DNA from 3 places in the Williamsia sp. DF01-3 genome. Region 2 is predicted to be linked to each of the others. Evidence: predicted binding sites of a transcription regulator. Region 2 holds the regulator's gene; each other region holds the start of a gene.

Region 1 (7,450 bases), 1.8 Mb from region 2:
GATGCGTTGCTCGACGCCGCGCGCGTGGTGTTCGAGGAGGTCGGGTTCCTGGACACCAGGGTTGAGCACATCGCCCAGGCCGCGAACGTCTCCTACGGCACCTTCTATCGGTACTTCGAGTCGAAAGACGTCGTGTTCTGGGAACTGAGCACCCGACTGTTCGAGGGCATCCACCGCCGAGACGGCATGGACGACAACGCCTCACCGGCGCAGCGGCTCATCAACTCCAATCGTGCGTATTACCAGGCCTACCGCCGAAACGCGAAGCTGATGGCGATCGTCGAACAGGTCGCGACCTTCAACATCGACTTCCGACTCCTGCGCCATGAGCATCGCCGCCAACTCATCGAACGCAGCGCTCGCGCGATCGCCCGGTGGCAAGACGACGGTGAGGTGTCAGCCACGCTCGATCCGGAACTGGCGGCCCGCTCGCTGGCCGCGATGGTGGACCACACGCTCTATCTGTGGCTTGTGCAGGGGGAGGACGCCGACGAAAAGGCCCTCCTCGACACGCTCGACCAGATGTGCCTGGGTGCCCTCGGGCTGAACCGCCCCTGAGGTCAGCGTTCGCGGAGCACGCCGGCGCTTTGTGAGTAGGACAGATGGCCACCGAGTGCGCCGGCGACGCCACTGATCGCCAGCCCCGCGAGCGACCAACCGCCGCCGCGCAAAGCGAACCCGTTGTGGCGGTGCCACCAGGATCGCGCCAGGCAGCCGAGGCTGACGGTGTTCGCGGCCATGTGCACAACTGCGACCCGGCGCTGGGCCGTGTCGAGCGTTGTGTACTCGGCAAGCCCTGTGATCGAAGCCGGGAGTGCCGCGGCGATGCCGAACGCGACCAGCCGCTGGGCAGCGATGCGCTGGCCGGTGAGGTCCAGAACCGGCACTGCCATCCACGCGCCGATGGGCACTGTGACCAGTACGGGATGGAGGGGATGTCCGAGCCATCGACCACGCAGTACATCGAGGACCGCGGGCGGGATCGCGCCGTTCACCAGGTCGGCAAGTTGACCCGCCGGCGCATCGACCGCGGAGAGTTCCTCGACGGAGGCGAGGGCGTGGGCCACCGGGCGGGGGCCGTCCGGCCGGACCACGTCCGTCAGCGACGTGACGGTGTCCGGGTCTGGTCCGGCGTCCGTCTGTGCCGGAGTTGTCGCGCTGGGGTCGTTCGGTGATGTGGTCACGTGCAGGGGATTCCCGATTTCCGTCGCTTCAATCACGTCGGCACCGGGCGGTACTGCCGTACTGATCCGTGCGGGTCTCGACCATCTGATAGCCCACTCTTCACGTAGGCCAACAGATTGGATAGATTCCAGATTAGATCTGGACTCATTCCAGAAAAGAGGGTACGGTCGGAGACATGAGTTCGCGGCAACCAAACCCAGACACGCGAGAGCAGTTGCGTGCAGTGGGCCTTAGGGTGACCGCGCCGCGGGTGGCGGTCCTCGAGGTGCTGGAGCGGCATCCCCACTCCACTGCGGACTTTGTCGCCGCTCGCGTTCGCGAACAACTCGGCGGCGTGTCGACCCAGACGGTGTACGACGTACTTCGCGTCTGCTCCGAACGCGGTCTACTGCGGCACATCGAACCAGCAGGCTCGTCCGTCCGGTACGAGAGCCGGATCGGTGACAACCACCACCATCTCGTCTGCCGCCGGTGTGGAGCGATCCATGATGTCGACTGCGCGGTGGGGGAGGCTCCGTGTCTCGAACCGAGCGAAAAGCACGGGTTCGTGATCGACGAGGCCGAGGTGACCTACTGGGGCTTGTGCCCCGGCTGCCGGGCCGAGTCCACTGATGGCTCTGCGATCACCGGACTTCCGCGGGCCGTGACCTGACGGCCGGCCGACGGGTTCGACGTCACGAAAAGACTGCAATACAGCGTTTCAGGCCGCATCGGCAGTACCCGATGCGGGTATCAGGAGGCAACAGATGACCCCACGTACAACCACCAACCAGGGCATACCGGTATCGAGTGACAACGAGTCGCTCACCGCCGGCACGCAGGGACCCATCCTGCTACACGACCACTATCTGATCGAAAAACTCGCTCAGTTCAACCGCGAGCGTGTTCCCGAGCGAGTGGTGCACGCAAAAGGTGGCGGAGCATTCGGTGAGCTACGAATCACCGGCGACGTCTCCCGCTACACGAAGGCGAAGTTCCTTCAGCCGGGTAAGACAACCGAGTCGCTTGTCCGATTCTCCACTGTCGCAGGCGAACAGGGCAGCCCAGACACCTGGCGCGACCCACGCGGATTTGCCGTGAAGTTCTATACCGAGGACGGGAACTACGACCTCGTCGGCAACAACACCCCGGTCTTCTTCATCAAGGATCCGATCAAGTTCCCCGACTTCATCCGTAGTCAGAAGCGACTGCCCGGCTCGGGCCTGCGTGACCACAACATGCAGTGGGACTTCTGGACACTGAGGCCGGAGTCGGCGCACCAGGTGACGTGGCTGATGGGTGATCGTGGTATCCCGAAGACCTGGCGCCACATGGACGGATTCGGCTCGCATACCTACCAGTGGGTCAATGCTGCGGGCGAGCGCTTCTGGGTGAAGTACCACTTCAAGACCGATCAGGGCATCGAGTTCCTCACGCAGGCAGAGGCCGACACCCTTGCAGGTACTGACCCCGACCACCACCGTAAGGATCTGTACGAGTCCATCGAGAAGGGAAACTTTCCCAGTTGGACCCTGAAGGTCCAGGTGATGCCAGTGGCCGAAGCGGAGGGATATCGGTTCAACCCCTTCGATCTGACAAAGGTGTGGTCGCAGAAGGACTATCCGCTGATCGAGGTCGGCAAGTGGACACTCAACCGCAATCCGGAGAACTTCTTCTCCGAGATCGAGTTGTCATCGTTCGAGCCGTCGAATGTCGTTCCGGGCATCGGCTTCTCGCCCGACAAGATGCTGCTCGGCCGGGTCTTCAGCTACGCCGACGCGCACCGCTACCGAATCGGCGCCAATTACGCTCAGTTGCCGGTGAACTCGGCCAAGGCCGCAGTGGTCAACACGTACTCGAAAGAGGGTGCGATGGCGTACAACTTCAGCGGACCGCAGGTTCCTGTGTACGCACCGAATTCGTTCGACGGTCCACACGCCGATCCTGCAGCGGCCGGCGACGAAGGCCTGTGGGCCTTCGATGGCCAGGCGGTGCGGGCCGGGTACATCGAGCACGAGGAAGACGGCGACTTCACCCAAGCGGGCATTCTTTACCGGGAGGTCTTGAACGACGACGAGCGCGATCGTTTGGTGAGCAACATCGTCGGGCACGTCTCGGACGGAGTGCGTGAGCCTGTACTGTCACGCGTTTTCGACTACTGGAAGAACGTTGATCCCGAACTCGGCAAGAAGGTCGAGGAAGGTGTTCGAGGCGGAATCTGAAGTCGGACATGCGCCCAGGCAAGGCTGACCTCAGCGCTCACATGCCTGACCGGCCGTGACGGATTACGACGGCATCGGTCAAGATGGTGGTGCCGGATACCGGCCGCACCAATTACTTCAACAGAGAGGAAAGTGCAATGAGCAACCCCATCACAAGCACTCTGAACGACGACCAGCAGTCGATCGCCGGAAAGGCGCTGCAGGAGACCTTGGTTGACCTGATCGACCTGTCGCTGATCGCCAAGCAAGCTCATTGGAACGTTGTCGGCAAGCAGTTCCGGTCGGTGCATCTCGAGCTCGACGAGCTCGTCACCGCTGCTCGCGAGTTCACCGACGCCGCCGCCGAGCGGGCGACGGCCATCGGCGTAAGCCCGGACGGCCGGTCCGAGACCGTTGCAAAGACCGCGGGTACCAAGGGATTCGGCGAAGGCTGGACCAAGGACTCCGACGTCGTCGATGCGATTGTCGCGAACATCAAGACCGTTGTCGACGGTCTGCGCACGCGAATCAAGGCCACCGAAGAAGCTGATCCGGTCACCCAAGACCTCCTGATCAGCTTTGCGGCGCGGCTCGAGCAGCTGCACTGGATGTGGCAGGCGCAGGTCGCCTGACCGGATCGGTCAGCAAGTCCAGCGCGTCTCAGACGCGCTTGTAGAAGAGAGCCCCCACGGCACAGCCCCTCGGCCGTGGGGGCTTTCGCATGCCGTATGCGGTCGGCACCGTATCGAAGTACATTCACCTGGTGACGCGGCCCGATTCCCACCCCGAACTCCCCGGGGATCCCGACGTGATGGCTGCACGACCGTTGCACCTGCGTCCGGCCTCGCTCGCGATGGTCTTTGCGGGAGGCCTGCTGGGCACCGGTGCCCGCTACCTGATCGAGCAGGCCTACCCGTTTCACCCCCGCAGTGGCCGTGGGCCACCTTCCTGATCAATCTCGCCGGCGCCTTTGCGCTGGGCGTTGCCTTGGAAGCGCTCACCAGGATGGGGGATGACACCGGGCGCCGACAGCGGTTTCGCCTGTTCTTCGGTACCGGATTCTGCGGGTCTTTCACCACCTACAGTGCCTTTGCTCTCGAGGCTTCTCTGCTCGGCAGAGATGGCGATGTTGTTGTCGCCGTGGCCTATATGGCGACTTCTGTGATCCTCGGTGTGGTGATGGCCTGGGCGGGCATCGCTGTTGCCACAAAGGCACGCGTGAGTCGATCGGCGCCTCGCCGATGATAGTTCTGGTGATGTTGGCCGGCGCAGCCGGAGCGGTGACCCGTTTTCTGGTCGACTCGGAGGTCAAACGCCGCCGCCCCTCAGTGTTTCCGTGGGGGACGGTGTTGATCAACGTGTCGGGCTCTTTGCTGATCGGGCTGGTGGCCGGAGTGGTGTTGTTCCACGGCCAACCAAGTGCCTGGCAGACCATTGTCGGGACCGGATTCTGTGGCGGGTACACAACATTCAGTACGGCCAGTGTCGAGACGGTGCGCCTCGCTCAACAGGGGCGTCACGGGATGGCCCTTTCCAATGCTGTTATCCCGCTTGCTCTCTCGGTTGGCGCGTGCGCATTGGGGCTCTGGCTCGTTTATCTGGTGTGAGTTCGGTGCGCCACTCGTCGGACCGGCCTTGTGTGCCGCGCATAGGTTGCTCCCTTGACAAAACTAGAACACGTTCTAGTGTCGTTCCTAGGGGCCGGGAACGGGTCGAGTCAATCCTGAGGGGGATGGACAGTGGGGTATTTCGAGCATGGCGACGAGGGTTTTCATCCCTTGCCATTCGCCCAGAGTCAGTGGGCACCGAACTCGATCAACGGCTCGGCGTTGGCCGGGCTGATCGCGCATGCGCTCGAGAAAGACTGCGGTTCAGGCAGTTATCGAGCTGCGAGGTTCACCATGGACATCTTCCGGCAACCGGAGTTCGCTCCGATTCAAACCCGGGGCGCGGTGAAACGCGAAGGGCGCAGCATTCGAATCGCCGATGTCCACGTTTACCAAGGGGATCGAACAGTGGCGCGGGCTTCGATGGTGTCGGTCACGCCGACCCGGGAACCGGTGGGTGCCCGATGGCGTCCGGATAGCCCGTCGATGTCCTTGGACGAGCGGGTCGCAGAAGCGTTGCCGCAACCTGGCATCCTGTGGGGCAGTGACGAACACCCTGATGGGTGGAGTGTGCCGATGCCGGAGCATCAGAATGCCAGTCGGAAACGGCTCTGGTTCGACCAGCCCTCATTGTTTGACGACGTGGAGAACACGCCGCTGGTTCGCGCAGCCATGCTCGGCGAGCTGGCGAATACTCTTACGAGCTGGGGCGACCGGGGTGTCGGATTCATCAACCACGATGCGACCATCCTGCTGGCCCGTATGCCGATCGGGAACGTCGTGGGGATCGAAGCCGACAACCATCTGTCTGCCGATGGCATTGCCGCGGGCGCGGCCACCATGTGGGACTGTCAAGGTGCATTCGGAATGAGCATGGTGGGCGCGATTGCTCATTCGGCCGGCAGTCTGGACGCGTCGAGCGGACCGGATGATTGGCAGGAAACCGACAACTCTTACCAGGCTTCCTTCGATACCGACGACTAGCCGGGGGAGCGGCGCCCGGTTCTCGATTCGAGCCGACATGCCACCAAGATGACGGCCGCTGTTCATCTGAACAGATGACTATCGAATGTGTGTTCGATTCGATAGGTTGGTGGCAGCTGATCGTCCGCATGACCTGATTCTGAGATACGTGACTACGCCACCATTGTGATCGGCTGCCCCAATGTTGTTGTCTCAGTGTTGTTGTCTTGGAGGGGGTGTGGTGATGGCTGTTGTTGATCTGGTTGATGAGGTCATCGGGGTGGAGTTTCCGGATGATCCGGCCGGGGTGGTGGCTGTGGTGAAAGATCTGATCACTGTGCGTAATGCGGTGGAGTCTCGGTTGGCGGCCGGCGCAGCGGTCATCGACCGCCTGGGTGTGGCCAAACGTCTGGGGTCGACCACGTCGAAGGTGTTGCAGGCCAACGGTGCCGCGCCGGGCGCGGCGGCACGGTGGCTACGCATCGGCACCGGCCTGGCGGGGTTGGATCGTACGGCCGGATACTTTAGGGACGGATTTCTCTCCGCCGAGCATATCGATGCAATAGTCCGGGGTGTCGGCCATGTTCGCAGCCGCATCCCCGGTGAGGTGAGTGACGACTTCCGGTGTGAGGTCGAGGGAAAACTCCTGGCTCATGCGATCTCTGGTGCACCACCCGCAGAGATCGGCCGGATCGCCCGGACGGTGGGTAATGAGGTCGCCGGAGAACAGGGTGGGGTGCCGGCCGCCGAAGACGCCTCGTTGAACACGCTGGACTATGCGGCTACCCCAGACGGTCGACTGGCAGGCCGCTTTGATGTTGATGCGGTGACCGGAGAAAAATTTATGTCCGCACTGGACGCGTGGTCCCGACCGCGTCCCGAACCGGACGGGAGCGCCGATACCCGCACACCGACGCAACGACGGGCCGATGCATTACATCAGCTCCTCGACTGCGGTGGCGGTGGGCAGTCGCTGATATCGGCGCCGAGGACGGAGGTGGCCGTGACCGTTCCGGCTGATCATCCCGACCTTGCGTCACTGCGGTGGATGGGTCCGGTCACCGAAGCAACCGCAGCGGCGTTGGCGTGTGATGCCAGCATTACCTCGATCACCCTGGACGGGCAGCAGGTGCCGATTGATTTGAGTCCGCCCAAGCGTTTGTTCACCGGACCTGTGCGTAAAGCGATATTGCTTCGCGATACCTGCTGCATCAAGTGCGGGGCGTCGGCGACCTGGTCGGACTGTCACCACATCGTGCACTGGGCCGACGGCGGACCCACCACCCTGGGCAACGGATGCCTGCTGTGCCGCACCTGCCACCGGGCCGTGCACCACACCGACTGGGACATCACCATGGGCACCGACGGGCACCCCTGGCTGATCCCACCCGCCGACATCGACCCCACCCGACAACCACGACCGGCCTACAACCGCCGAACCCTCACCCTCGCAGCATAAGTCGACGAGCAGTTGCGCACCCGCGCCCTCGATGTGGTCGAGACCGCGCAAGCCCT
Region 2 (7,450 bases):
CTCGGCGGCCACCGGCGAGGGCATCGACGTACTCCTCGATCGCATCCGGGAGTCGGTGGCCAGGAATGACGTGCACGTCAGCGTCCGGGTGCCGTATGAGCGTGGCGACCTCGTGTCGCGGATCCATGCCGAGGGTGACGTATTGACCGAACGTCACGAGCCGGACGGGACTGCGATCACCGCCACGGTGCCCGCCGCGCTGTCGCGCCAGCTGGCATCTCTGGCCATCCCGGAGGCGGCCGAATAGCGCTCCGAACTGCAGCTTTGGGCCAGATGTAGAATCCGGTTACAGTTGGATATCCAACCAATGCCACCTGTAATGGAGACCTGACGATGGAACGCACCCTTTTCGAGCCCGAGCACCTTCTCTTCCGCGATTCGTACCGGAGCTTCCTCGAACAGCACGTGGCACCGAACCACGAACGCTGGGAAGAGCAGAACCTGGTGGACCGGGATGTCTGGGTCGAAGCAGGCAAGAACGGATTCCTCGCGGTGGAGGCTCCCGAGGAGTTCGGCGGCGGGGGAGTCGACGACTTCCGTTACAACACCATCATCGACGAAGAGACCGTCCGCGGCGGCTACAGCGGTATCGGCTTCGCGCTGCACAACGACGTGGTGGCTCCGTACCTGCTCGACCTCTGCAACGACGAGCAGAAGGCACGTTGGCTGCCCGGCTTCGTCTCCGGTGAGCTGATCACCGCGATCGCGATGACCGAGCCCGGCACCGGTTCCGATCTGCAGGGCATCAAGACCAACGCCAAGAAAGACGGCGACAACTGGGTGCTGAACGGCTCCAAGACGTTCATCACCAACGGCATCAACGCCGACCTCGTCATCGTGGTGGCCCGCACCGACCCTGAGGCCGGTGCGAAGGGGTTCAGCCTGCTGGTGGTCGAGCGCGGTATGGAGGGATTCGAACGCGGCCGCAATCTCGACAAGGTCGGGATGAAGGCGCAGGACACCGCCGAGCTGAGCTTCGACAACGTCAAGGTGCCCGCCGAGAACTTGCTGGGCGAGGAGGGCATGGGCTTCATCTACCTGATGCAGAACCTTCCGCGGGAGCGCCTGTCGATCGCTGTTGTGGCGGCCGGCGCCATGGAGTCGGTTCTCGAGACGACAATCCAGTACACGAAGGACCGCAAGGCATTTGGCCGCCCGATCGGTAGCTTCCAGAACTCGCGGTTCCTGCTCGCCGAACTGGCGACGTCCACCGCTACCACCCGTGTGTTCGTCGATCGGTGTATCGAACTGCTCAACGAGAAGAAGCTCACCGTTCCGGACGCGGCGATGGCGAAGTACTACGCCACCGAGAACCAGGTCCACCTCATCGATCGTTGCCTGCAGCTGCACGGCGGCTACGGCTACATGCGTGAGTACTCGGTGGCCAAGGCCTTCCTCGATTCACGAGTTCAGACCATCTACGGCGGCACCACCGAGATCATGAAGGAAGTCATCGGCCGAAGCCTCGGCGTCTGAGTACGAGTTTCAGAACTACGCGAAGTGGGGTGCACCGGAAGGTGCACCCCACTCGTGTCTGCGTAGTCTCCGCGTCTGCCCGGTTACCGAGGATGTTGCCGGACGCCTCAGAGGCGCCGCATCACCGTGACAACTTTCCCCAACACCACGGCGTTGTCGCCGGGGATGGGGTCGAACACTGGGTTGTGCGGCATCAGCCACACCGCATCCTTGGTGCGTTTGAACGTCTTGACGGTCGCCTCCCCGTCGATCATGGCCGCAACGATGTCGCCGTTGTCTGCGACATTCTGCTGCCTGACGACCACCCAGTCGCCGTCACAGATGGCGGCATCGATCATCGACTCGCCGACCACTCGCAGGAGGAACAAAGATCCTTCCCCGACAAGCTCTTTCGGTAGCGGGAACACGTCTTCGACGGCTTCCTCGGCCAGGATCGGCCCGCCGGCCGCGATGCGGCCGAGGACCGGAACGAACGTCGGTGTCGGCAGGGATTCGTCGGGGACCTGGACCTGGCCGGCAGCCGTGGCCGGATTGAGGTCGGTGTCCTGGATGTTGACCGCCCGGGGACGGTTGTTCTCGCGCTGGAGGAATCCTTTGCGCTCGAGGGTTCGGAGCTGATGAGCGACCGACGACGTGGAGGTGAGGCCGACAGCATCACCGATCTCGCGGATGGACGGGGGATAGCCGCGTTCGCGGACCGACGCCCGGATCACCTCCAGCACGGCTTTCTGGCGCGGGGTCAGCGACCCCTCGGCCAGCGGTTCGGAAGTGACCACCGTCGCGGCCGCCGCGTCCGGCGGCGTCCGGGTGTCTGTCGTATCGGCCATCAGGTCCTCCAGTTCGTATGGTGTCCGGCCAAGGTGTCGTAGCTGTCGAGAGAGGTAAACGCACACGTTGTTCGTTGGATTATGGGGATCACGCTAATGCAATCTGTCACAACTCTCAAACATTTGTTCGATTGGGCGTGGCGTGTGTCGGACCACCGTGATACAACTCGAACAATCGTTCAATCGAACGAGTGATCGAACTGTTGACCCGAGGATCGAACAATGACTGCAGCCACCACCATCAGCCGCCCGGCCGCTGAGCGGCCCCGTCGCCGCCTCGCCCGAGTCGGTGGGCCCGTCGCCTCCGATCAGTACACCCGCACGGCGCGAGCGCGTGTCGACAGTACTCGTCGGCCGGCCGACCGCAGGCTCGCCGCCGACCGCCGTGTTGTGGTTGGCTGCGCCGAGCCGGGCAGTTCCGCACCGACGGTCGCCGTCGAGCGCGATGTGTATTTCCGCCGACGTGCCTGGGCCGGGGCCGCCGTGGTCGGAATCGGCCTGATGATGCTCGTGTTGTTCCTCATGTTCTTCGGCCGGGTGGTCGAGAGCGGTGCCGCTCCGGCGAACACCGGGACCGCTGTCGTCCATGTGCAGTCGGGAGAATCGTTGGGCGACATCGCCTCTCGAATCGCACCCGAGATGCCGACCGAAGCGGTGGTGGAGAAGATCATGGACCTCAACGCGATGAGCAATTCAGCGTTGTCGCCGGGGCAATCCCTGGTGACGCCGATCTACGCGCGGTAGCCGCAGTGTTGGGGCAAGCAATCGGCCGGGCGGTATCCTCTACAACAGAGTGTCCGGTCATTCCGACGGGGCCGCTGACGTCCGAGGAACCCTGCATGCACTGCCCGTTTTGCAAGAACGAGGACACGCGGGTCGTCGACTCACGGGTGGCCGACGAGGGCCAGGCGATTCGTCGTCGGCGGGCCTGCTCGCAATGCGGACGGCGGTTCACCACGGTGGAGAGCGCAGTCCTTGCGGTCGTCAAACGCAACGGTGTCACCGAACCTTTCAGTCGCGAGAAGGTGATGAGGGGCGTGAGGCGCGCCTGCCAGGGCCGCGCGGTAGACGATGACCGTCTGCACCTGCTCGCGCAGCAGGTCGAAGAGGCTGTCCGCGCCTCAGGATCGGCCGAAGTTCCCAGCAACGAAGTGGGCCTGGCGATCCTGGGCCCGTTACGGGATCTCGACGAGGTCGCTTACCTTCGTTTTGCGTCGGTGTATCGCTCGTTCGACTCAGTCGAAGACTTCCAAAAAGAGATCGACGATCTGCGAGCCGCCAGACCCTGACGGGTTTCGTCCGGCATGTCGTGCCGCCGGATCAGCGCAGTTCCCGGATGGCTTTGATCGCCCGTTTCTCCGACACGGGATACGCAGTACGCAGGTGCTGTGCGAACAATCCGACTCTCAGTTCTTCGACGATCCATCCAGCTTGCTCGTTGACTGCGTCCCGCCGACCGGGCGGAACGTGTCGCAGGTGATCAGTCCACGCCGACACCACCCGGTCGATGGCAGCCATCGCCTGGGCATCGCGAGCGGCGCCTGCCGGGAGCTGTTCGAGTCTCGACCTCGCAGCATCGAGGTAGCGGGGGATCTCCGCGAGGTGTTCGTCGCGTGTCGCAGAGACGAATCCGTCGAACAACAGCTCCTCCAGCTGGTCCCGCACGTCGTCGGCGGCGATCGATCTACCGGCCGCGGTAATCGCCGTGCGTAGGGGCGCCACGCGGGTCAGGATCGTCGCCACCCTGCGTAGTTTGTCCGTTGCCCTCCCGGCTACCTGGCGGGCCACATTCTCCCGAAGTGCAGCGAATTCGCTTGGCGTCCAGACATTTGGCGGGTTGGGCACAAGGTCCACCACGGCAGCCCGAACGCAGTCGGCCAGAAGAGCGGCGGTGTCCGGGTAGGGGCTCTGACTGAGTGCGAGTCTCTCGGCGGTGCTCAGTGTCGATGTCACCGACGGTCGTAGTGGCGGAACGCTGGAGACGATCATCTCGACAACAGCGTCGTACATGTTCGCAGCCTGCTCGGCCTGGGTGGGCACGGCGACCACCGTGAAACCACTGCCTCGGCGGGTCAGCGCAGGATAGCTTGTGATGTCTTGCCCAGCAACAGAACTGCGCAGTGTACGGCTGATGTCTCCGAAGGTGTCAGCGGTCCACGTGGTGGCCACAGGTCGGGATGCGGTGCCGGCCTCACTCTCCAGAGCCGCGCGAGATCTACCGGCCAGTCGATCCTGGAGTTCGCGCAGCGACTGGAACGTCCGAGAACTTCGCCGTCGGTGGTGACCGCGGTGAAGGTCATACGCAGGTGGTCGGGGAGTGCGGCAAGTCGTAAATCTGATGCTGCGACGTCGACTCCCGTGCGCGCACGGATCTCAGCGGCCACCGCCTCGGTGAGAGGCTTGCTCCTCGGTGTCACCGACTCCAGTATTTTCGCGGCCAGGTCGGGGGCCGGTCCCACTTGCCGCCGTAGGGATTTCGGCAGTGTGCGGATCAGCTCGGTGATCAGTTCCAAGCGCATACCAGGGACCAGCCAGTCGAATCCAGAGGGCCGGGCACGCACGAGCAGCGACAACGGGATGAGCACACTCACGCCGTCATCGACGGTGCCGGGCTCAAACCGGTATCTCAAGGCGTAACTCGTGTCTCCCTGACGCCAGTGGTCGGGAAACCCGGCCGGGTCGGTGGCGGCAGTGTCGGCCACGAGGTCGGCGGGATCCAGATCCAGCAAGGTGGGGTCAGCTTTGCGTGCGGTCTTCCACCACGTGTCGAAGTGTCTGCCCGACACCACTTCTCCGCCGATATGACGGTCGTAGAAGGCGAAGAGCTGGTCGTCGTCGACGATGACGTCGGTGCGCCTCACCCGGTGCACCGACTCCTCGGCGTCCTCGAGCAACGCGCGATTGCGGTGGAAGAACGGGTGCTGTGTACGCCAGTCGCCCTCCACGAGCGCGTGGCGGATGAACAACTCGCGGGCAACCGCGGGATCGATCGAGCCGTAGTTCACCCGTCGTTTGGTGACCAACGGGACGCCGTAGAGGGTGACCCGCTCGTAGGCCATGGCCGCTGAGTGTTTCCCGGACCAATGAGGCTCACTGTACTGACGTTTGACGAGGTGCCCGGCCAGGCGCTCGGCCCATTCCGGTTCGATGCGGGCGGCGGTACGCGCCCAGAGCCGAGAGGTCTCCACGATCTCGGCCGCCATCACGAACCGTGGTGGTTTCGAGGAGAGATGAGATCCGGGGAAGATCATGAACTTCGTGCCGCGAGCGCCCAGGAACTCCTTGGCGTCTCCCTCGCGGACGCCGATCTGGCTGAGCAGACCAGACAGGATGGATTGATGAATCGATGCCGCCGATGGCGATTCATGGTCGGGTGCGGTCACCGTCGCAGGAACCGACCACCCGAGGTCTTTGGCGATCCGGACGAGCTGCGCGTGCAGGTCTCGCCATTCGCGGATTCGCAAGCTGTGCAGATACTCTCGACCGCACCGCTTCCGGAACTGGTTCGACGACAACTCCGAGCGGAGCTCGTCCAGGTAGGTCCACAGATTTAGCAGGGTCAGGAACTCCGACCCCGGAGCGGCGAAGCGCGCATGCGAGGCATCGGCTGCCTGGCGATGCTCGGCCGGCCGCTCGCGTACGTCCGGAATCGACAGTGCGGCCGCCAACACGAGCATCGGGCCGACCACGCCCTGTTTGTCGGCCTCGACCAGCATGCGCGCCAGTCGCGGATCGACAGGTATGCGAGCGAGTGATCGTCCGATCGGGGTGAGTCGGCGTACGGGGTTTTCTGCCGAGGCAGGTTCGAGCGCCCCGAGTTCGTCCAGTAGTTGCTGGCCGTCTCGGATCGCACGCTGATCCGGCGGCTGTACGAACGGGAACCGACCGACGTCGCCGAGCCCGAGAGAGGTCATCGTCAGGATCACCGACGCGAGGTTGGTGCGCAGGATCTCTGGCTCGGTGTACTCGGGTCTGCTCTCGAAGTCCTCTTCGCTGTAGAGCCGGATGCACACGCCTGCGGCGACGCGGCCACACCGCCCCGCCCGCTGCCGTGCGCTGGCCTGCGAAATCGGCTCGATCGGCAGCCGCTGTACCTTGGTGCGCGTGGAGTAGCGCGACATCCGGGCGGTGCCGGCGTCGATGACGTAGTGGATTCCCGGAACGGTCAGCGATGTCTCGGCGACGTTGGTGGACAACACGATTCGCCGCCCTCGGTGACTGGAGAACACCTTGTGCTGGTCTGCCGCGGACAACCGGGCGAACAGCGGGACGATCTCGATGCCACGGGATTCAAGGTGCGCAAGCGATTTCGCGGTATCGGTGATCTCGCGTTCGGTGGGCAGGAACACCAGGATGTCGCCTGGGCCGTGAGAGCACAGCTCGTCGACGGCGGCCCCGATGGCCTGTAGCTGATCGAGGTCGGCTTCGTCCTCGTCATCGACCACGAGTGGGCGATAGCGGATTTCCACCGGATAGGTGCGGCCGGACACCTCGATGATCGGCACCGGTGCGTCATCGGTCGCGAAGTGGTCGGCGAACCGGCCGGGTTCGATGGTCGCCGAGGTGATGATGATCTTCAGGTCGGGGCGGCGAGGCAACAGTTGCTTGAGGTAGCCGAGGATGAAGTCGATGTTGAGGCTTCGCTCGTGGGCCTCGTCGATGATCAGGGTGTCGTAGTCACGGAGCATTCGGTCCTGGGACAATTCACGCAGCAGAATGCCGTCGGTCATCACCTTGACCAGCGTGTCGTCGCCTGCCTTGTCGGTGAAGCGCACGGAATATCCGATGACGCCGCCGAGTTCGGTCCCGGTTTCCTCGGCGATCCGTTCGGCAACCGACCGCGCAGCGAGTCGGCGAGGCTGAGTGTGACCGATCTTGCCGGCCAGTCCGCGCCCCAGCTCGAGACAGATCTTGGGTAGCTGTGTGGTCTTACCGGAACCGGTTTCACCGGCGACGACAACAACTTGATGCTCCGAGATCGCCTCGGCGATGGCATCGCGGGCCTCGGACACCGGCAGTTGCGGCGGGTAACTGATCGTGGGGACGAGCGCGCGCCGGCGCTCGATCACGGCCGGATCCGGCCGGTCGGTGCGAGTGGAGCGGCTGGTCGGACGTCGTCGCCGTTTACGCCGGGCGGACTGTTCCGG
Region 3 (7,450 bases), 2.0 Mb from region 2:
CTGCCTGGCCGGCCGCCCGTACCGCCCGCGCCGACAACCTGCAGGAGGACCGGTGGACCTACCGGTTCAACCAATTCGACATCGCTCGAGCCCTGGACAACCAGGTGTTCTGGGTGGCGTCCAACCAGTCGGGCACGTTCGGGTCGCTTGATTACGTGGGTAACGCCAAGGTTGTCGACCCCGGCGGGAACATCCTGGCGACCACTCTGCTCGGCAGCGGTATGGCGGTGGCCGAAGTGGACATCACGGCCGCGTTCGAGCAGATGCGGGGCGGTATGTTCCATCTCCGTGATCGCCGACCAGACGTGTACTCCCGGGTGACCGAACTCGACGAAGCCCGCACCGCGACCTGGCGGGAGTTGGCACATGCCTGAGGCGGCAAGACACATTCCGGTGGTGATCGTCGGCGGCGGGCAGGCCGGTCTGTCGGTCAGCTGGTATCTGGGGCGCCAGGCCATCGAGCACCTCGTCGTCGAGGCCGAGACCCCCGTGCATGCGTGGTCCGACACCCGCTGGGACAACTTCACGCTTGTGACACCCAACTGGCACTGCCGACTTCCGGGTTACCCATATGCGGGTACGGATCCCGATGGCTTCATGAAGCGTGACGAGGTGGTCGAGTGGCTGAACGGCTGGCTCGACACCTTCGCTCCTCCGCTGCGCACCAACACCCGCGTGACCCGGCTTCGTCAGGCCCACAGCGGCGGTTTCGAGCTGACCCTGTTGTCGGAGGCCGGATCGGAGACGGAGACGGTGACGTGTGACGACGTGGTGGTCGCAACCGGCGGCTACCCCGTGCCGGTGGTGCCGCCGTATGCCCCTTCTCTGGACCCCGCTGTGGTGCAGCTCCATTCGGAGCAATACCGCAATCCGGAGCAACTTCCCGGCGGCGCCGTACTGGTTGTCGGCACCGGCCAATCCGGTGCGCAGATCGCGGAAGACCTGCACCTGGCCGGGCGTCGGGTGCACCTGGCGATGGGCAAAGCGCCCCGCGTTGCGCGCTTCTACCGAGGCCGGGATTGCATGACATGGCTCGCCGAGATGGGCGTCTACGACATCGGTGTGCAGGAGTATCCCGGCGGCCAGGCGGCGCGCGAGAAGACCAATCACTACGTCACCGGGCGCGATGGTGGCCGCGACATCGACCTGCGCGAGTTCGCGTCGCAGGGGATGAAGTTGTACGGGCTGCTGGAGAACGGCAAAGACGCAAGGCTCGAGTTCGCGCCGACCCTTCGTGCATCGCTCGATTCGGCTGACGCCGTATACAACTCGATCTGCCAGGACATCGATCGGCACATCGAACGCGAGGGCATCGACGCACCGCCGGCCACTCGGTACGAACCGGTCTGGGAACCGGACTCCGAGCCCACCTCGCTCGATCTGACCGAGGCGGGTGTCACCAGCATCATCTGGGCGATCGGCTACCGGCCCGACTACCGGTGGATCGAGGCCAGCGTGTTCGACGGTGCCGGTCGCCCGATGCAGACGCGGGGGATCACCGCCGTTCCCGGGCTCTCGTTCATCGGATTGCCCTGGATGTACACGTGGGGTTCGGGTCGATTCCACGGGATCGACCGAGATGCGGCGCATGTCGCCGCCGCGATCATCGACCGGACCCGTCCCGACACGAACGGCAGCCGGCCGGTAACCGACGGGGCAACACTCGCCACCACGCCCTGACCGTTGCCTTGTGCCCGCGGCAGTGTGCGACCGTTGACGGATGAAGGTTCGCATCGGAGTCGGAGTTGTCTCGTCCACGGATCGGTCGCTCGCAGCAGGTCCCGCCCTGGCGGAGCTCATCGACGAGTCCGAACGACGTGGCATCGACTCGCTGTGGCTGTCGGATCAAGCCTCATCTGCACACCACGTCGATCCGCTGATCGGATTGGCCTACGCCGCGGGCCGGACCGAGAAGTTGAAACTCGGCACCGGGGTGCTGGTCCTGCCCGGCCGCAACCCTGCGCTGGTCGCCGCGCAGTTGGCCGGCCTCGCAGCGACCGCTCCGGGCCGGGTTCTCCCGGCGTTCGGCGTTCAACCGGCGACGGTGTCCGACCGGACGATGTACCCCGTACCTGCCGGTCAACGCGGCGCGGTCTTCGAGGAGGCGCTCTCCGTGGTGAGAGCGTTGCTCACCGAACCGTCAGTAACCTTCGAAGGCAGCTTCTTTCACCTTGACGAGGCAACTGTGGGGCCGCGCCCAGCAAAACCACTCGACTTGTGGCTCGGCGGGCGCCTCCCGGTCAGCATGAACCGGATCGGGCGACTGGCCGACGGGTGGCTGGGCAGCTTCGTCACTCCCGATGAGGCCGCCGACTGCCGACGGCAGATCGAAGCCGCTGCCTCAGAAGCCGGCCGGGAGGTGGAGCCCGATCACTACGGCACGAATCTCATCGTCGCACCGCAGGGTTCCGACGACACCGCCGTCGACACCGTGATCTCCGTTGTTGCACGTCGGCGAAAGGACCTCGCAGACCCGCAGCGGCTGGTGTGCCGGGGCTGGGACGAGGCCCGTTCCGAACTCGGCCGTTTCGTCGACGCCGGTATCACCAAGTTCGTGGTGCGCCCGGTGGTGCCCGTCGAGTCGATCGGCGAGTTCCTCGACCAGATGGTCGACGAACTGCTGCCCTTGCAAACCTGAGCACCCAACTCGCCTTCACACTATGGAGTTGTCAAAGAGCAGATCCAGGTCACTTGGTGACGGTGTAGGAGAGCGTTCTAGGCTGCTGCCGGCGTGTTGGAGGTCCGGTGATGTGCAGGAATCGGATTTTGCTCGCGGTCAACGCTTTTGGGCGGCGTGAACCAGGGATGTCCGTCGTTGCCTATGGCGACGGACCATCCGTGGTGGTGGATCATCCGGTGATGGTGGCGGCACAGTAGGACGGTGTTGCTGAGGCTGGTGCTCCCACCGGCTGACCAGTGCTCGATGTGGTGGGCGTCGGTCCATCCGGCGGGCCGACCGCAGCCGGGGAACGCGCACCCGCAGTCGCGCGCCAGCAACGCCTTACGGATTGCCGGGGTGACCGTACGATGCTCTCGGCCGACATCAAGCGGTACCCGCTCACCGTTCAAGATCATCGACGTCAACGTCGCATCGCAGGCCAGCATCCGCGCCGCTTGGCCACTGACCGGACCCATCCACTGCAACCGGAACGCGGACCGAAACCCCTTGTCGTCGAGGAACCGGGTGTACTCGTCGGTCGGCGCGGCCGGATCAGGTGGCGCTGCACCTTCCCCAGCCAACTCTCGGGCATCGACGGTCATCGTCAGATGAGGACGCACCCCACCCACCGTGGGCCGATTTTCGGTCTGCAGGTACGCATCGATCAACCGCTCGAGCCCCTCCGCCATCCGTTGCGCCGTCGATCGATGGTCAGGTGTGCCATCCTCGCCCGGAATCGGCCGAGCCAGGGGGTCGAGGCCCGTCATGAGCTTCTCGCCGAGGATCGCATCGACATCGAACCTGCCGCGCATCCGACCATCGGGACTCTTGCCTAGCGACAGAGTGTTCAGCTCGGTGTTCTCCGCCACCGGCACGCCACCGGAATCAACAGCCAGGGCGAACGCGTCTCCCCGGGCTCGTTCCCCGATCTCGGCAGGCGTGGCACCCGACCACGCCTGCCCCAACAGACGACCCACGCAGGCTTCACGCGCAGGGCCAGGCAACTGCGCCACAGCACGTTCAACATGTGCGATACCCCGCACGATCGCATCGACCTGTTCGCCTGAGAAATCACCGTCCGCAGCGTGATCGGCCACCCGGGGCAACGACACCAACGCCCGGCCGACCCGCACCATCCGGTGCGCGCACCCCGGCGCCAGCCCGCCGGCCATCAGCAACGAAGCGGTAGACGACTCGCCGGATCTCTTGGCCACGCCCCGCCGGTCCAGTGCGCCTACCCAGACCGACAAGACGTGATCGACGAGATGGCGAGTCTTGATCAACGCCACCACGTGTTCAGCCAACTCATCATCGGCCTCAGGTGGTGACCCCTGCGCGACCACAGCCAGCGCTGTGCGGATTCCCCCGATATCCATGACGCAACGATAGAACAAACAAACCTTTCGCACAAGTGTTCGAATGAATTTATTCTGTTGCAGCTCAACGTCTTTGAGGGAATGGACTTCACCGAACCATTCAGTTTAACGACCGGGTCTGACATCATGCCGGGCCAGCGGTGCCTGACCGTGCGGCATCAAGGCGTCGAGGGGGCCTCGCCACTTGTGGCCGGAAAGCCGCTGCGGACGCCTCCGCGCTCATCGGTCGGGCGGATCGATTGTCCGGTGGCCCTCTCAAATCGTGCCCGTGCGGCCCACACCGGCCAAACGCTTCGTCGGAAGACATTGGCAGAAGCAAACATTCGAACCGTCTGTCAACGCCCAGCCTGCTACCTATTTGCTGGAGAACCTGTTTTGTCGGTGCTGTGTTGCATCATGTCGACACGCGAGTGTAGAAGGAAGGTGACGTCATGACGATCGTGGTGACGACCGCAACCGGTCGGGTCGGGTCGCGGGTGACGCAACTGCTCATCCAGGCTGGGGTGCGTCCGAGATTGCTGGTGCGGGAGGCCGCGAAAGTCCCGGCCACGGTACGTACAAAGGCGGACATCGTCGAGGTGGACCTCGGCGACGCCCCCGCGGTCGCGCGGGCCTGCTCAGGGGCGCGGGCTCTCTACTGGATCGATCCACCGACCGACGACGATGACCCGGTTGCGGGATATGACCGCATGGGTGCCAGCGCCGCCCGCGCCGTCGTGGAATGCGGCATCGAGCGCGTGGTGTTCCAGAGCAGCGTCGGGGCAGAGGCAAGGCATGGTTTCGGTGAGATCGACGGGCTGGGGAAGACCGAGGACCGCCTCGACAGCACCGGCGCTGCTGTCACTCACTTGCGATGTGGGTACTTCTTCACGAACCTGTTGATGGATCTGGAGAGCCTCCGGAGTGGGTTTCTCGTCACCACGCTGCCTCTCGACGAACGGATTTCGTTTGTCGACCCCCGAGATGTCGGCGAGGTGGCTGTCGCTCGACTCCTGTCGGTTGATTGGGCGGGGCGCCACACGCAAGGCGTCCTGGGTCCGGCCGACTTGTCGTTCAGCGAGGTTGCAGACATTCTCTCCGCCGCGTCGGGCCGCGAGATCGTCGCCCAGCGGGTATCGGATGATGTTGTGGCACAGCAACTCGCGGGTTTCGGGATGACGGCCGCCCAGGTGGACGGGGTTGTCGGCATGTTGCGCGGCTTCCGTGGCAACTTCTCGCCCGAGAACTCTCGCGACGTCATCAGCACCACCCCGACCACGCTGGAGTCGTGGGCATATTCAGTACTGCGGCCGGCCTTGATCGCGGTGGACGGGTGATGGGTCACTCCGCCTCGGCCGCGGCGAACTCGTCCACGAAATCGTCGGCGGGCGGAATGGGGGTGATGACATCGATCAATACGCCATCCGACCCGTCGAGAATGAGGAGGTTGTCCGCATGCTCGATGAACTGAGGTCTCGGCCGACTTCGGCCCCGATCCCCGGCCGGCCTTAGGATGGGCGTCATGGTGATGGCTGACCGGCCCGAGGTCCAGACGGCGTCCATGCCGGTTACTGCCCTGACTGTCGTCGGGCTGGCGGAGAGCTTGCTGAACGGCCTTGCCAGAGTGCCCTTTCGACGTCCGTGGCAGGGACCCGGCGGACTGCTGGACAACCTGGGGCAGTCGGTCACCCGGCAGGTCGTCCGATCGTTCATGGGTTACTCGATGGGGCTGCCCATCGAGGAGTTCAGGTCGATGGAGAAGATCCTCGACGACATCTGCCGCGTCGTCATGCCGCCGTTCATCGAACTCACCGACAGCGTCGAGATCACAAACGACACGATCGGCGGAGTCGACGGCATCTGGTGTCGTGCAAAGGCCAGTTCGGATGCCTACGTGGACAATTCCGACGACAAGCAGACGATCGGCGCCACGATCCTCTACCTGCACGGCGGTGGATACATCGGCACGTCCCCGATCATGTACGCCGCATTCGCCGCATCACTGGTGAAGACCACTGGTTATGAGGTGTTCATCGCCGACTACCGGATGGCACCGGAGTTCCCGTTCCCCGCCGGTGTGCACGACGCGGCAGACGTCTTCCAAGGTCTCCTCGACCGCGGAGTCGACCCGGAGCATCTCGTGGTCGCCGGTGACTCCGGTGGTGGCGGCCTCGCGACATCCCTCATCTCGTATCTCCATGCCCAATCACTGCCCGTCCCGGCCGCGTTGGCCCTGTTCTCCCCGGAGATCGATCTCGAGCTCGATCACCCGTCGATCACCGACAACGCCCAGTACGACATCCTGCCCTGGAACATTCCGGTGACCCCGTACCTGCAGGGCGTCCAGCCGAACGACGAGCGTGTGTCTGCGGTGTACGCCATGGCAGATCCGGAGTGGTTTCCACCGACCTTCGTGTGCTGGGGCGGCGACGAGATGTTTCGCGACGGGATCAGGAAGTTCGCCGGCGGCTTGGACAAAGCCGGGGTCAAGGTGCACGCGATGGAAGAGCGCGGCATGTTCCACGTGTTCCCGATCCTCATGCCGTGGGCCGAGGCATCCAAGCGCGTGTTCGTCGCACTGCACGACCTGGCCGGACGACACGTCTCCCCCGACCACGACGCCGAACAGACCCACTGACGCGATCAGGTGGTCAGTCGGGCGCGACCACACCGTCGACGTACACCCAGCGACCTTCGTGTTTCTCGAACCGGCTGCGTTCGTGCAACGTCCCCGAGCTTGAACCCTTGATCCGGTAGAACGCGGTGAACTCCACCTCGCCAACGGAATCGAACAGCGACCCGTGCAATGTGGACTCGATGTCGAGTCGGTACCACCGCATCGCGGCGTCGAGGTTCACCACGTCGGGCCGGGTACGGGGATGCCAGCTGTACAACAGGAAGTCCGCGTCACCCACGGCGAACGCACTGAACCGAGAACGCATCAGCGCCTCGGCGGTCGGCGGCTTACGGTCCCGGGACACCAGAGGTCCGCAGCAGTCGTCCCAGATCAGTCCACTGGTACACGGACAACGCCGAAGGCCGGATGGAGGACGGGTCACCGGGTCAGATTAGGCGACGGATGCGACTGTCCGGTTCGCGGCATTACCACCGGCGTGAAGGAAAAGCCAGTCAGGCACACCATCCCGACGGCCTGGTTCGGTGTGTGCGCAACCCAGACGGTGCGATGGGGGTCGTCGGTCCACGACCTGACTGCGGTGGTGAAACCACGTTCACCACCCCATGGACCGATGGCATCGTCAGATTCTCGTGCCCACGACCATCTGAGCTCGGCGACCGCGGATGCCGCGGGGCGGTCAGTTCAGAATCGACAAGGTCTTGACCCCCAGAGGCAATCATGCCCCGCTCTGTGCAGAGCGGGGCATGATGCAAACCGTTCGATCCGGCCCTGACGGGTGGAACCCGCGGACGCGGATCG

Evidence for each region. Region 2 encodes LexA, which represses DNA repair genes until DNA is damaged. Its sites were predicted from a motif close to CGAACANNTGTTCG; they were not measured.
Region 1: MVA47_RS06850 (HNH endonuclease signature motif containing protein) is a predicted target of LexA. The motif match lies at 6,039-6,052, and genes of this name have one in related genera.
Region 3: MVA47_RS24945 (HNH endonuclease signature motif containing protein) is a predicted target of LexA. The motif match lies at 4,064-4,077, and genes of this name have one in related genera.

The regions. Positions count from the first base shown of each region.
Region 1 covers NZ_JALKFS010000005.1:1,012,685-1,020,134, forward strand. Annotated here, with positions in the region: gene MVA47_RS06810 (TetR/AcrR family transcriptional regulator) at 1-558, shown strand, start outside; gene MVA47_RS06815 (DUF2231 domain-containing protein) at 561-1,184, opposite strand; gene MVA47_RS06820 (Fur family transcriptional regulator) at 1,361-1,837, shown strand; gene MVA47_RS06825 (catalase) at 1,932-3,386, shown strand; gene MVA47_RS06830 (Dps family protein) at 3,524-3,997, shown strand; gene MVA47_RS27190 (hypothetical protein) at 4,129-4,317, shown strand; gene MVA47_RS27195 (CrcB family protein) at 4,341-4,610, shown strand; gene crcB (fluoride efflux transporter CrcB) at 4,622-4,972, shown strand; gene MVA47_RS06845 (acyl-CoA thioesterase domain-containing protein) at 5,105-5,956, shown strand; gene MVA47_RS06850 (HNH endonuclease signature motif containing protein) at 6,180-7,394, shown strand.
Region 2 covers NZ_JALKFS010000005.1:2,855,774-2,863,223, forward strand. Annotated here, with positions in the region: gene hflX (GTPase HflX) at 1-247, shown strand, start outside; gene MVA47_RS15590 (acyl-CoA dehydrogenase family protein) at 334-1,476, shown strand; gene lexA (transcriptional repressor LexA) at 1,584-2,303, opposite strand; gene MVA47_RS15600 (LysM peptidoglycan-binding domain-containing protein) at 2,526-3,047, shown strand; gene nrdR (transcriptional regulator NrdR) at 3,143-3,592, shown strand; partial or broken gene hrpA (ATP-dependent RNA helicase HrpA) at 3,624-7,450, opposite strand, start outside.
Region 3 covers NZ_JALKFS010000005.1:4,883,510-4,890,959, reverse strand. Annotated here, with positions in the region: gene MVA47_RS24960 (carbon-nitrogen hydrolase family protein) at 1-374, shown strand, start outside; gene MVA47_RS24955 (MSMEG_0569 family flavin-dependent oxidoreductase) at 367-1,680, shown strand; gene MVA47_RS24950 (TIGR03854 family LLM class F420-dependent oxidoreductase) at 1,721-2,638, shown strand; gene MVA47_RS24945 (HNH endonuclease signature motif containing protein) at 2,716-4,035, opposite strand; gene MVA47_RS24940 (NAD(P)H-binding protein) at 4,467-5,351, shown strand; gene MVA47_RS24935 (hypothetical protein) at 5,356-5,538, opposite strand; gene MVA47_RS24930 (alpha/beta hydrolase) at 5,537-6,652, shown strand; gene MVA47_RS24925 (YchJ family metal-binding protein) at 6,666-7,073, opposite strand.